2 linked regions of the Verminephrobacter eiseniae EF01-2 genome follow. Each later gene encodes a partner of the first gene's protein in a complex. Links are inferred from orthologs where the notes say so. Each region holds a gene or a part of one and is shown on either strand. Other genes may lie near its edges.

Region 1 (5,680 bases):
CTGCGCGTGTCGGTGGTCAAGCATGCGCACCACCGTTTCGACATCGACCACCCGGGCAAAGACACTTACCGCCACCGCGAGGCCGGCGCCTTCGAGGTGGTGGCGGCGTCCGACCGGCGGCTGGCGCTGATGCGCGAATTCGAGCAAGCCACCACGCTCAGCGTGCACCAGTTGCTGGCCGAACTCTGCCAGGACGTGGACTGGGTGCTGGTCGAGGGCTTCAAGGGCAGCGATCTGCCCAAGATCGAAGTCTGGCGCCCCCCGCATCCAGGCGAGACCGGCGCGCCCGGGCGCCAACCCGAACCCGTGCGCTACCCCGGGGACGACTGCGTGGTCGCCGTGGCCACCAACGCAGCGCACCGCCTGCCCGTGCCGACGACGCTGCCCGTGCTCGACCTCGACGCCCCGGACCAGGTCGCCGGCTGGCTGATCCGGCAAGGACAGCGCTTCGGGTACGAGCGGCCACTGCATGGAGGAAGGCTGCGATGCGCCCCGCAATGAAACCCCTGAAACCCCTGGACGAAGCACTGGCCGAGCTACTGGCCCAGGCCCGGCCCCTGCCGGCCACCGACCAGGTGAGCACGCTCGACGCCGATGGCCGCGTGCTGGCGCAAGACTGCATCTCGGCGCTGCAAGTGCCGGCGCAGGACAATAGCGCGATGGACGGCTACGCCGTGCGCTGCGCCGATGTAACGGCACCGGGCAGCGTCTTGCCGGTAGCGCAGCGCATCACCGCAGGCAGCGCCTGCGCAGCGCTGCCACCAGGCAGCGCCGCGCGCATCTTCACCGGCGCCCCGATGCCTGCGGGAGCCGACGCCATCGTGTTGCAGGAAGACTGTCAGGCCCTGGCCGTCGAGCGCCAGACGCCATCCGGCAGCGCTCAGATGCCCTCCGGCAGCGGCCAGACATCGCCCGATCACGGCCTGGGCCAGGTGCAGATCAACGCCCGGCCCCAGCCCGGCCAATGGCTGCGCCATGCGGGCGAAGACATTCGCCGTGGCGCCGTGGTGCTGACGGCCGGCACGCGCCTGACGCCGGCTACGCTGGGCCTGGCCGCCAGCATCGGCCTGGACCGGCTGCAAGTGGCGCGCCGCCCACGGGTGGCGCTGTTTTCCACCGGCGACGAACTGGTCATGCCCGGCACCGTGCCGCCCGGGCAGATGCGCCCCGGCGCCATCTACAACAGCAACCGATTCTTCCTGCGCGCGATGCTGCTGCGCCTGGCATGCGAGGTGAGCGACCTGGGCATCGTCCCCGACCAGCGCGAGGCCACCGAACAAGCCCTGCAGGCCGCCAGCGCTGCGCATGACCTGATCCTGACCAGTGGCGGCGTCTCGGTGGGCGAAGAAGACCATGTCAAACCCGCCGTTCAGGCGCTGGGGCGGCTGGACCTGTGGCAGATCGCGATCAAGCCCGGCAAACCCTTCGCCTACGGCCGGGTCGGGCCGGCGCACTTCATCGGGCTGCCCGGCAACCCGGTGTCGAGCTTTCTGACCTTTGCGTTGCTGGTGCGGCCCTTTGTGCTGCGCTTGCAGGGCATGACCGACGTGGCCCCGAAACCCATCGCCGCCAGCGCCCGTTTCGCCTGGCCCAAGGCCGATCAGCGCCGCGAATTCCTGCGCGTGCGCCAGCACCCGATGGGCGGGTTGGAACTGTTTGGCAACCAAAGCTCCGGCGTGCTCAGTTCCGCCGCCTGGGGCGACGGCGTGGTCGACAACCCGGCCGGCCAGACCATTGCACCGGGCGACAGCGTGCAGTTCATTGCGTTTTCGCAACTGCTGTGATGAAGGTCACGCTGCGTTACTTCGCCGCCATCCGCGAGGCCATGGGCCAGGGCAGCGAGTCCGTAGAGACGACGGCGGCCACGCTGGGCGCGCTGCGCGACGAGCTGATCGCCCGTGGCGGCGCCCCGGCCGCCAGCCTGGCCCGCCACCGGGCCGTGCGCATGGCGCTGAACCAGTGTCTGAGCGAGGAAACAGCCCCCCTGATCGACGGGGCCGAGGTCGCGTTCTTTCCACCCGTGACCGGCGGGTGATGGGCGCGGGCGGGCGCAGTCGGGTGCAGGCGGGCGCGGACTGGGCGCGGGCACGCAAAGGGGGCGCCACAGGCGCGGAGGCCGCCTCTGCAGAAAGTTGCCGGGCCAGGCGTACCAGCGCTGCGCCGCCACGATACGGGCGACGCAGCCGGCCACCGCCGGCGCGGTGGACGTGGTCCAACGCACTGCGGGGTGGCACGGTCTTTACTCCTCGATCAAGACGCCTGTCGGGGCACCGGCGGGCCAAAAAAACCCGTCACGCGGCGGATGCGTCCGTCGCGGGCGGATTCAGCCAGCGCTTCAAGGAGCGAGCTTCCATTGGCTGTTGTCGAGCCTGACGATCACGCGGGCGCGTTCGTCCACGCCGTAGAGGCTGCCGGGCTTGAAGTTGTAGACGCCGTGTGTGCCCACCACTTCCTTCGTGCTGACGATGGCGTCGCGCAGCGCCACGCGGAACTCGGGCGTGCCCGGTTGCGCCTTTTTCATTGCGCGCGATGCGGCGTCGGCGAACACCAGCCAGGCGTCGAACGAGTAGGCCGAGAAGGCATCGCTCGTCGGCGCCTGGTGCACCTTCCGGAATGCCGCGCGGAAGCTGGCCGCGATCTTCCTGGTCGGGTGGTCGGGCGGCAACTGCTCGGCCACGATCACCGGGCCGGTCGGCATCAGCGCGTTCTGGCCGGCTGTGCCGACCACGCGCACGAAGTCGGGGTTGATCAGGCCGTGCTGGCCGTACACACCCCCTTTGAAGCCGCGCTCTTGCAGCGCCAGGAACGGCAGCGCGCCCGGCGTGCCGGAGCCGCCGGTCATGACCGCGTCGGGCCGCAGCGCGACGAGCTTGAGCACCTGTCCGGTCACCGACGGGTCGGCGCGCGCATAGCGCTCGTTGCCCACCACCTCGATGCCGGCGCCGGACGCCGCCTTCATCAGCGTGTCGTACACCAGGTCGCCCCAGGCGTCGGAAAAGCCGATGTAGCCCACCGTCCGCACCTTGTTGCGCTTCATGCGTTCGACGACCGCGTCGATCATCAACTGCACCGGCTGCGCCACGGTGACCACCCACGGGTTCTCGTTCGGGTCGAGCAAGATGGGCGTCAGGCCGATCATGGGCGTCTTCGCCTCCTTGCCCACCTGCGCCATGGCGATGGCCGCCGGCACACCGGAGGTGCCCATCAGCAAGTCGACCTTTTCTTCCTCGATCAGTTTGCGCGCGTTGCGCCCGGCGCTGCTCGGGTCCGAGCCGTCGTCCAGCACGATGAGCTGGACCTTGCGGCCATCCACCGCGGGTTGGTAGGCCAGCGCGGCCTGCATGCCCTTGGCGTAGGGCACGCCGACCGAGGAGTTCGGCCCCGACAGCGACACGCTCAGACCGACCTTCAGGTCGCCCGCCTGCGCGCTCGCAACGCACCAGGCGGCCAGCGCCGCAGCGAGTGCGCCGCGTGTCCAGGTCTGCATCAGGCGCTGCTTCATGTCGTGGCTCCGGTGGGGTGGTGGGGTGGTGGGCAGGTGGTTCAAATGAACAACTGGATCGCCGGCAATGCGCGCCCGGCGCCGAGCAGATCGATGCGCTTGGCGCGGATCGACCAACCGGCGGGCGTGCGCACCAGGTGGTGGCGCGCCGTGCCGCTCAGCAGGGTCTGCTCCTGGCCGCGCGCCTCGACGTAGAGGAACGGCGTGCGCAGCCATGCCTGGCCGTCTGCTTCGCGTTCGATGCGCGCCGCAGACAGCACGTGCTGGCTGTGGCTGGCCGGGTGCTGCGAATGCGCGCGCGGGTTCTGCAGGCGCTGCACGCGCAATTGCAGCAGCAGCCGGTCTTCATAGGCCAGCGAGTTGTGCGAATACGGGTCGGCCTGCGCCGCGCCGAGCAGCGGCACCCAGTAGTGGCCGTCGGCGGTGAACAGGGCGAGCCATTCGTCGAACCGGCGCTCGTCGAGCAGCGCCGCCTCGTGGGCGACGAAATCGCGCGGATCGTTCATGGCCCGGCCGCCATGCCTGCCACCATCGACTGGGCCCAGGCGCGGAACTGGTTGCGCATCAGCAGTTCGTTCGTGCCGTTGGTGGTCACGCTGGCCTGCTGCGTCTCGGTGGCGTCGTGGTTGCGGTGCAGGCTGACCCACTCGTTGCCGTCGGCGCGCAGGCCCTGCTGGAGCAATTGCAGCAGCAGCCGGTCTTCATAGGCCAGCGAGTTGTGCGAATACGGGTCGGCCTGCGCCGCGCCGAGCAGCGGCACCCAGTAGTGGCCGTCGGCGGTGAACAGGGCGAGCCATTCGTCGAACCGGCGCTTGTCGAGCAGCGCCGCCTCGTGGGCGACGAAATCGCGCGGATCGTTCATGGCCCGGCCTCCATGCCTGCCACCATCGACTGGGCCCAGGCGCGGAACTGGTTGCGCATCAGCAGTTCGTTCGTGCCGTTGGTGGTCACGCTGGCCTGCTGCGTCTCGGCGGCGTCGTGGTTGCGGTGCAGGCTGACCCACTCGTTGCCGTCGGCGCGCAGGCCCTGCTGGATGCTCTCGAACAGGTGCACATCGTCGTGCGCGAGCACCGACATCGGCGAGAACACGAGGCGGTTGTAGCTCATCGCGCGCTCGAACAGCAGCGCCGGCGCGCCAGCCGCGCGCAGGCTCCAGGCCTCGATCAGCGTGCGGTTGGCCGCCAGCGGCCGGATCACGCGGATGGCCTGCGGCGAGCCTTTGACGGACAGGCTCGGATAGAAGACCGCGTTTTGCGGCGCGCGTTGCAATATCTCGGCGGCGCGCGCCGGGCCGTGCGCGGTGCGCAGCGCGGCTTCGTATTCGGGCAACGGCGCGTAGTTGGAGTGGATGCTGAAGTTCACGCCCAACTCGCTGTGGCCGTTGGCGAACACGCGCGCGCCCATGGCGTCGAAGAATTCGTGGCCCGAGCCGAACGGCAATATCTGCTCCAGCGCCATCGGCTTGGGGGCGCCGGGGTCGTGGCTGTCCCGCAGCGCCCGGGCCGCATGGATGGCCGACTCGTGCGTCGACATCGGGTGCACCGTGTCGTTGATGTTCTCCAGGTAGATCTTCCAGTTGCAGTGGATGATGTTGCGCAGCACGCCGCCGCCGACGCTGAGCCGGCCTTCGGGTGAGCGCTCGACCATGTCGTCGATGGCGCCCAGCACCGGGCCGAAGTAGTCCTCGAACGAGGGGCCGGTATCGGACAGCCGCACGAAGACGAAGTCGCGGTACAGCTTCAGATGCTTGACCACCGACAGCCCCTGCCCCGATGCGCAGGCTTTGAGCTGCGTGCCTTCGTAGCCGTTTTTCAGCGGCAGCCCGAGCGGCGCGCCGTCGAGCTGGTAGGTCCATGCGTGGTAGGGGCAGCGCAAGAAGCGGCCGGTGTTTCCGCTCTCGTCCGTGAGCAACTGCGCGCCTTTGTGGGCGCAGCGGTTGTACAGCGCGCGCACTGCGCCGTCGGGCTGGCGCACCATCAGCAGCGGCCGCCCGGCGATGTCTTGCGCGACAAAGTCGCCAGGCTCGGGCACCTGGCTCGCGTGGCCCAGGAAGAGCCAGGTGTTGGCGAACAGGTGCTGTCGTTCGAGCGCGAAAAGCTCCTCGCTCAGGTACAGGTCGCGGTGCACCCGGTCGCCCTGCACCAGCGCTGCGACGCGATCGGGACGGTCGCGATAGAC
Region 2 (7,467 bases), 1.0 Mb from region 1 along the record:
ACCTGTACCTGTACCTGTACCTGATCTTGTGCATCCTTGGGCGCCGAGGCCAGCACTTGCGCCGCCTGGGCCTGGCCGCGCAAGGCGGCTTCGAGCGCCTGCATCGCAGCGCGAATCTGCTGCGCGTCAGCGCTGGCATTGGCCGCTTGCAGGGCATTGGCCGCGTCGAGGACCATGCGGTCGCGCGCGCTCAGTTCGGAGACGGCGCGCTCGCGCTCGGTCGACTTGCGCTGGAAGGCTTCGTCCAACGGTTTGCGGAAAGCCTCCCAGAGCTTTTGCTCATGCTTGCGCTCCAGCGGCACGGTCTGCGCTTCGGCCTGCCAGCGCTGCTGCAGGGCCTTGACGGCGTCGATGCGCAGCGTGGCTGCGGCGCCCAGCGCGTTGGCCTCTTCGATCATCGCCTGGCGCCGGGCCAGGCTCTCTTTTTGCGCCGCTTCCAACGGCGCGGCCGCCAGGGCCAGGGCCTGCTTCCACAGCGGCTGCAACTCGGCGAAGATCTTCTCGCCCACATGGCCGCCTTCGCGCCAGCGCTCGCCAAACTGCTGCAGCGCGCGGTGGACGGCTTTCCAATCCCCCGAGGCGGCCGGCTGCTGCGCCCAGTCCTTGAGCTCTTCGATCAGGGCCAGGCGCTGCGCCTTGTGCTCGGCGGCTTCGCTGCGGATATTGTCCAGCCAGAGCTCGACCACCTTGTGCGCGGCGTTGCAAGCCTCGTCGAACCGCTTCCACAGCGCGTGGTTCGGCGCGCCGCCTTGGTCGGCCTGTTTCCATTGGTCGCGCAGATGGCGCAGGGTTTCCTGCATCTTGCGTCCGCCCAGGGTCTGGCCTTCGGGGCGGGTGAGCAGCGCCTCGGCCTTGGCCACCAGGTCTTCGCGCACTTGGTCGGTGCTCCAGCGCTGCCAGCCTTCGAGTTCGCCGGCTGCCACCAGCGCGGCATGCACCTGCTGCTCCAGTTTGTCATCGATATGCTTGCCCTGCGCCTTGAGCACGGCGCGCAGCGCCGCTGCGGCGCCGGCGCTGGCCTTGCCATGGCCTTCGGCGGTTGCCTTTTCCAGCGTCGCCAGGGCTGCGCGCACCAGTTCGGTCGCTTGCGCCAGCACTTCGGGGTCGGGCTTGGGCCGGGCGGCGCGGGCGGGTTTGGCAGCGGCCTCGGCGAGCAAGCCGCGCGCGGCGCGCAACTCGTCGGCCCACACGGGCACTGGCGGCAGCGGCGCAGCGGCGTCTTCGGCGGCCGCAGCGGCCTGGGCCAGCGCCGGCTGGAACGCCTCCCACACCACCAGCAGTTGGCTGCGCGATGCCTCCAGCAGCGGCGGAAAGCGCAGGTCCACGCTGGCCCAACTGGCATCGCTGCTCAGTTGCAGGGCCTGCTCCTGCCAGTGGGCGACATCGGCGCGCAGCGCGTCGAGCGCGGCCAGCGCATCGCGCCAGGGCTTGGTGGACAGCACCTCGATGCGCTGGGCCAGCAGCACCGCCGCTTCGCGCTGCACCTGCACGCGGTGCTGCAGGTCTTCGATGACCTGCACCCGCTGCGCCACCTGTATCTTGAGCAGCGACAGCGGCTCGCGCGACAGCGGGGCGCCGGCCTTGGCGGCATCGCGCTGCCAGGCCATCGCATCGGCAATGTTGAGCTTGGGGGTCGCCAGCAGGGCCTGGGCCTTTTCCGCCCATTCGGCAGCGATGGCTTGCTGCCCCTTGGCGCGGCGGATTTCGTCCAGGCGCTCGCGCACTGCACGGGCGGCGCCCTTGTCACGCCGGCTCAGTTCCTTGAAGACTTCCTGCAATTGTTCCGGCGCGGGCTCGGTGAGCAGCCAGTCGCGAATGCGGGCGGCGCGCTCGCCGGAGGTGGCGGCGGAAAAGGCGCCACCGGTCAGCGCATCGAGTGGCTGCGGCTCGTGGGTTTTGGCCGGGGCCGGATTCACTTCAGGTGCTTCGGACATTTTGCTGCGGGGAAAAAATGAAAACATGGTATCCAGTGGATGGACGAGGGCGCCCCCGAACTCATTGCCTGAGGGCAAGCCATGGTGCCAGACCGGCTGACGCTGCGATCCCTGGTCAGGGCGACACCGGGGAGCGCCCATTATCTATAACCGCGTATGACCGCGATCGATGACCGCGCCCAACCATCGGCCCGAATGTCGGAGCAGGGCATCGAGCCTGCGAAAAACCGAAGAAAGCCCGGCGGGCAGTGCCTTGCGGCCTGTCCGCCGGGCTTGACGGCTGACACAACGGTCTTTGCCATCGATGGCCCTGCGCAAATGCGGCTGCGCAGGGCAGGGAGGCAAGGGATTGCCTCCAGGGGGGTGCCATGCAAGCGTCATCTACAACCCTTGGCATTGCCTGCCTTCGGCGGGAGATTCGGCTTCGTCCGGCGCGGCCTGCAATCTTGCAGGCCAAGCGCACCTTAGCAAAGTCGCCGTGACAACTCAAACCGGATTTCCAATGGGCGCCAGACGGCCGATTGACCGATTGGATTGGACCGGGGCCGGTCACGCCGGCGCCGCCCACTACGGGCATGCCGGGGTCTTGCAAAACCACCCTAGACCGTGGTTTTTCGGTATTTTTCATGACTTAAATATCTCAACGTCAACTTCGTTATTGTTGACTAAGCATTAAGAGGGCTTTTAGAATCCGCCGAACTCTCCAACGGGCCTGAACTAGTGTCGCGTCACCGATCAGATGTCGTAGGCTGCGCGCAGCCATCGGAGCGCAGCGCAAGGCGCATCGCGCAGCCCATACCGAGCTGTATTGGCAAGCGATGCAACGCCGCGATGCGCTTCGATGGTCAGCGCAGACCGACAGATGATCGGTGACGCGACACTAGGTAAAAACCCCAGGTCGGCTTGAGTCCCACCAGGGCAACCCGGCGCTCCAACGGCGCGCCGCCCGATTTCGATGGCGAACTGCCGGCCTCCAAGCGAGCTGCCGGGAAGGCGCCGCCCCGAACGGCGACGGCGCTTTTCCGTTGCGCTTGACAAAATAAGGAGGATCCATGACCGCTTCAGGAAAGATGATCTCCGGCATGATCGCCGCTTGTATGGCCGCCGCCCGGCACAGCCTGGACTTTGTCGGCCTGGCCGTGGCCTTTGTCGTCATGGCCTTGGTGGCCCGCCCGGACCTGCGCGAAGCGGGCGAGGCGCAGTTGATGAACTGGCTGCAAGCCCGCCAAATGCCCTCTGGCCCGCTCGACGCAGCAAAAGCCGGCGCGCGCGCCAAGGCGGGCAAGCCCGAAGACCTGCCCAGGGATCAGGCCGCCGTGACCTTCTGGCTCAGCAAGAAGTACCGCGTGGCCCCCGAGCCGCTGAGCGTGTTGGTGGCCCGGGCCTATGACGCCGGCACGCAATCGGGCATCGACCCGACGCTGATCCTGGCCGTCATGGGCATCGAATCGGGCTTCAATCCGTTTGCCCAAAGCGCCGTCGGCGCCCAGGGCCTGATGCAAGTGATGACCCGGGTGCACACCGACAAGTACCAGAACTTCGGCGGCCAGTTGGCGGCCTTCGACCCGGTGAGCAACCTGCGCGTGGGGGTCGAGATCTTGCAGGAATGCATTGCGCGCGCCGGTTCCATCGAGGGCGGCCTGCGCCATTACGTGGGCAGCGCCAACATGGTCGACGATGGCGGCTACGCCGCACGGGTCATGGCCGAGCATGCGCGTCTGCGCCAGGTGGCCAGCGCGCGGGCGCTGCCCATCTCCGGATGGGGGCAGTCAGGTGCTTGCAGCGCCTGCGCACCCCGGCCGCCGGCTTGAGCGCCCGGGGCCAGGCATCGTTGCCGCGCAGCACGGGACACAGACAGCGGTCTTGCCATGGGCCTGCCCCGCGTCGTCATCCAGACCCAGGACTTTGACCTGTCCAGCGAAATCGCTGCCTTGCGCCGCGACAACAGGGGCGTGGGCGCCGTCTGCAGCTTTGTCGGCGTGGTGCGCGACAGGAATCCGCCTTCCCGGGGCGGCCTGCCGGTCGAGGACGCGGGCGATGCCGTGCTGTCGATCGAGTTGGAGCATTATCCCGGCATGACTGAAAAATCCATCGAGGCGATGGTCGATGAGGCGGTGCGGCGCTTCGACATCGTTGGCGCGCGCGTCATCCACCGCGTCGGGCGGCTGCAACCGCTCGAGCAGATCGTGCTGGTGGCCGTGGCCAGTGCCCACCGGGGGCAGGGCTTTCAGGCCTGCGAGTTTCTGATCGACTACCTCAAGACCCAGGCGCCTTTCTGGAAAAAGGAACACACTCCCCAGGGCGTGCGCTGGGTGGACGCCCGGGTCAGCGACGACGCGGCGTTGGCGCGCTGGGGCATCATGGCCGGCAATGCCTGAGGACAGGGGACGCCGTTCGATGGTTGCGGCAAGCGCGGTCTGTGCTACATTGCGCGTCATGAACGAGTTGGCACTGGCCCTATTGCTATCCCCTTACGGGCGGAGACGGTAGGCGCACGCGCACACTTTTCCAAAAGGCCCGTATGCACCCGCAACGGGCCTTTTGTTTTTTCGGCGCCAGAGTTTTTATGTTGCGGGCCAACCCAGGTAGTACCAGGAGAGACGTCATGGCTGACAAATTGATCATTTTCGACACCACCTTGCGCGACGGCGAGCAGTCCCCCGGGGCCTCGATGACCAAGGACGAAAAACTGCGCATTGCGCGCCAACTCGAGCGGCTGAAGGTGGATGTGATCGAGGCCGGCTTTGCCGCCAGTTCCAACGGCGATTTCGACGCGGTTCGGGCGATCGCCAGCACCATCCGGGAGGCCACCATCTGCTCGCTGGCCCGCGCCAATGACCGTGATATCGCCCGTGCTGCGCAGGCGCTCGAAGGGGCGGCCAATGCGCGCATCCATATCTTCATTGCCACCTCGGCGCTGCACATGGAAAAGAAGCTGCGCATGACGCCCGGGCAGGTGCTCGAGCAGTCGCTGCAATCGGTCCGTTTCGCCCGCAATCTCGTGGCCGACATCGAGTTCAGCCCCGAGGACGGCTACCGCAGCGACCCGGATTTCCTGTGCCGCGTGATCGAGGCCGCGATCGCCGAGGGCGCCACGACGATCAATGTGCCCGACACCGTCGGCTACGCCATTCCCGAGTTGTATGGCAACTTCATCAAGATGCTGCGTGAACGGGTGCCGAACAGTGACAAGGCGATCTGGTCCGTGCATTGCCACAACGACCTGGGCATGGCGGTGGCAAACTCGCTGGCCGGCGTGAAGATGGGCGGCGCGCGCCAGGTCGAGTGCACGATCAACGGCCTGGGCGAGCGCGCCGGCAATTGCTCGCTGGAAGAGGTGGTGATGGCCGTCAAGACGCGGCGCGACTACTTTGGCCTGGACCTTGGCATCGCCACGCAGCATATCCTGGCGGCCAGCCGCATGGTCAGTCAGACCACGGGTTTTGCCGTGCAACTGAACAAGGCGATCGTGGGTGCGAATGCGTTCGCGCATGCCAGCGGAATTCACCAGGACGGCGTGCTCAAGGCCCGCGACACCTACGAAATCATGCGCGCGCAGGATGTGGGCTGGAGCGCGAACAAGATGGTGCTGGGCAAGCTCAGCGGCCGCAGCGCCTTCAAGCAGCGCCTGCAGGAGCTCGGTGTGAGCCTGGACAGCGAGGCCGAAATCAACCTGGCGTTCGCGCGCTTCAAGGAACTGGCCGACCGCAAGAGCGAGATTTTCGACGAAGACATTCTGGCGCTGGTCAGCGACGAGAGCGTCAGCGGCGACAACGAGCAGTACGGCTTTGTCTCGCTGTTCCAGCAAAGCGAGACCGGCAAGCAGCCGCACGCGCGCATCGTGTTCACGGTCAACGGACAAAATGTGCACGCCGAGGCCCAGGGCAATGGGCCGGTCGATGCCTCGCTCAAAGCCATCGAGGCGCATGTCCACAGTGGCGCCGAGATGGTGCTGTATTCGGTCAACGCCATCAGCGGCTCGACCGAGAGCCAGGGGGAGGTGACCGTGCGCCTGCAAAACAGCGGCCGTATCGTCAATGGGGTGGGAGCCGACCCGGACATCGTGGTCGCTTCGGCGAAAGCCTATTTCAGTGCGCTGAACAAGTTACAAAATAAAGCCGATCGGGTGGCGGCGCAGGGTTGAATGATCTATCTATAATTTCATGCACTTTCTTGGAAGGTCGCGCAAGATGTTGATCTTGCGCGATTTTTTTGCGGATTTCATGAACAGACCCGGCAGCGATTGCCGTTGGGGAACCACTTTGATGCGCCTTCGCCCCGTCCACCGCCACGCAGTGAACCGTTTTTTTCGCCCGATGGGCCGGGCGCTGACGAGCGTGGCCCTGGTTGCGGCCTTGATCGCGGCCCTGCTGGCGCCCGCTGCACAGGCCGGCGGGTCCCAAAAGACCCTGAGCAAAAAGCAGTCACAGAGCGCAACCGGCAGCAAGGGCAACAGGGGCAGCACCAAGGCCACGGCAACGCGCAAAGCGGCCGCGCATGCCAGGGTGGCGCGCGCCAGCGCCAAAACCGCCAGGATGCCGGCCCGGGGGGTGGCCTTCGTGCCCGCCCGGCCGTCGTTCGGGCAAATCGCGGGCCTGCACGAGGTCAGTGATCCGCTGGCCCTCCGGTCCAGTGTGGCGCTGGTGGTAGACCAGGACACGAACGAAGTGCTGCTCAGCAAGAACGACCACGCCGTGCTGCCCATTGCGTCGCTGACCAAGCTGATGACGGGCCTGCTGATCTCCCAGGCCAAGCTGCCGATGGATGAGCTTTTGACGATCACCCAGGACGATGTGGACATGGAAAAAGGCAGCCGCTCGCGCCTGACGGTAGGAACCACCCTGACGCGCGGCGCGATGCTGCACCTGGCGCTGATGGCCAGCGAAAACCGGGCGGCGCATGCGCTGGGCCGCACCTACCCCGGGGGGCTCGCGGCTTTCGTCGCGCAGATGAACGCCCAGGCACGCAGGCTGGGCATGACCGACACGCACTATGCCGAGCCTACGGGCTTGTCCAGCCGCAACCAATCGAGTGCCCGCGACCTGGCCACGCTGGTGAATGTGACCCATGCCGACCCGCTGCTGCGCGAGCTTTCCACCTCGCCGGACTATGAAGTCGAGGTAGGGCGCAAGACCCTGCAATACAACAACACCAACCGGCTGGTGAAGAACCCGACCTGGGATATCGGGCTACAAAAGACCGGCTACATCTCCGAGGCCGGGCGTTGCCTGGTGATGCAGGCACAGGTTGCCGGGCGCAAACTGATCATGGTGTTCCTGGATTCGGCCGGCAAGTTCAGCCGGATCGCAGATGCCGAGCGGGTGCGCCACTGGATCGAATCCATGCCGTCATTGACGGCGCCTGCGCGCAATTCCAGCGGATGAAGTGCCGCCGGGCTCATTCCGCGCGCACATCGGTGCGCCGGCCGGCTGCCGTTTCGCTGCGGGCCTGGGCGCCGGGCGTGTAGCCCAAGGCCAGTGATATTGCGCTGGCCGTGGCCTGCAGTTTGGGCAACCAGCTTTCATCGAGTCGG

The links. Proteins that work in one complex are often made in the same cells at the same time.
Region 2: the proteins of VEIS_RS12980 (region 1) and VEIS_RS17575 are in contact, whole or in part, in a crystal structure (PDB 1FMA), measured with the Escherichia coli proteins. The link is inferred for Verminephrobacter eiseniae EF01-2 from one-to-one orthologs.

Annotation. Positions count from the first base shown.
Region 1 is NC_008786.1:3,008,575-3,014,254, forward strand. What follows is about bases 410-3,409. They hold VEIS_RS12980 (MoaD/ThiS family protein), read left to right. Parts: upstream 410-1,783; coding sequence 1,784-2,035; downstream 2,036-3,409. Other genes in these bases: mobB (molybdopterin-guanine dinucleotide biosynthesis protein B), read left to right, coding at 410-501; VEIS_RS12975 (molybdopterin molybdotransferase MoeA), read left to right, coding at 498-1,784; VEIS_RS12985 (ABC transporter substrate-binding protein), read right to left, coding at 2,336-3,409. Outside these bases: more of mobB, read left to right, coding at 1-409; more of VEIS_RS12985, read right to left, coding at 3,410-3,502; VEIS_RS12990 (aromatic-ring-hydroxylating dioxygenase subunit beta), read right to left, coding at 3,544-4,008; VEIS_RS30545 (aromatic-ring-hydroxylating dioxygenase subunit beta), read right to left, coding at 4,005-4,364; VEIS_RS13000 (aromatic ring-hydroxylating dioxygenase subunit alpha), read right to left, coding at 4,361-5,680. UniProt on the Escherichia coli protein: Involved in sulfur transfer in the conversion of molybdopterin precursor Z to molybdopterin.
Region 2 is NC_008786.1:4,009,491-4,016,957, reverse strand. What follows is about bases 2,664-5,557. They hold VEIS_RS17575 (molybdenum cofactor biosynthesis protein MoaE), read left to right. Parts: upstream 2,664-3,802; coding sequence 3,803-4,312; downstream 4,313-5,557. Other genes in these bases: VEIS_RS17570 (2-isopropylmalate synthase), read left to right, coding at 4,540-5,557; VEIS_RS17580 (lytic transglycosylase domain-containing protein), read left to right, coding at 3,005-3,745; VEIS_RS31220 (hypothetical protein), read right to left, coding at 2,780-2,911. In the rest of the region: VEIS_RS17585 (DUF349 domain-containing protein), read right to left, coding at 1-1,934; more of VEIS_RS17570, read left to right, coding at 5,558-6,078; VEIS_RS17565 (serine hydrolase), read left to right, coding at 6,200-7,318; VEIS_RS17560 (IclR family transcriptional regulator), read right to left, coding at 7,332-7,467. UniProt on the Escherichia coli protein: Converts molybdopterin precursor Z to molybdopterin. This requires the incorporation of two sulfur atoms into precursor Z to generate a dithiolene group. The sulfur is provided by MoaD.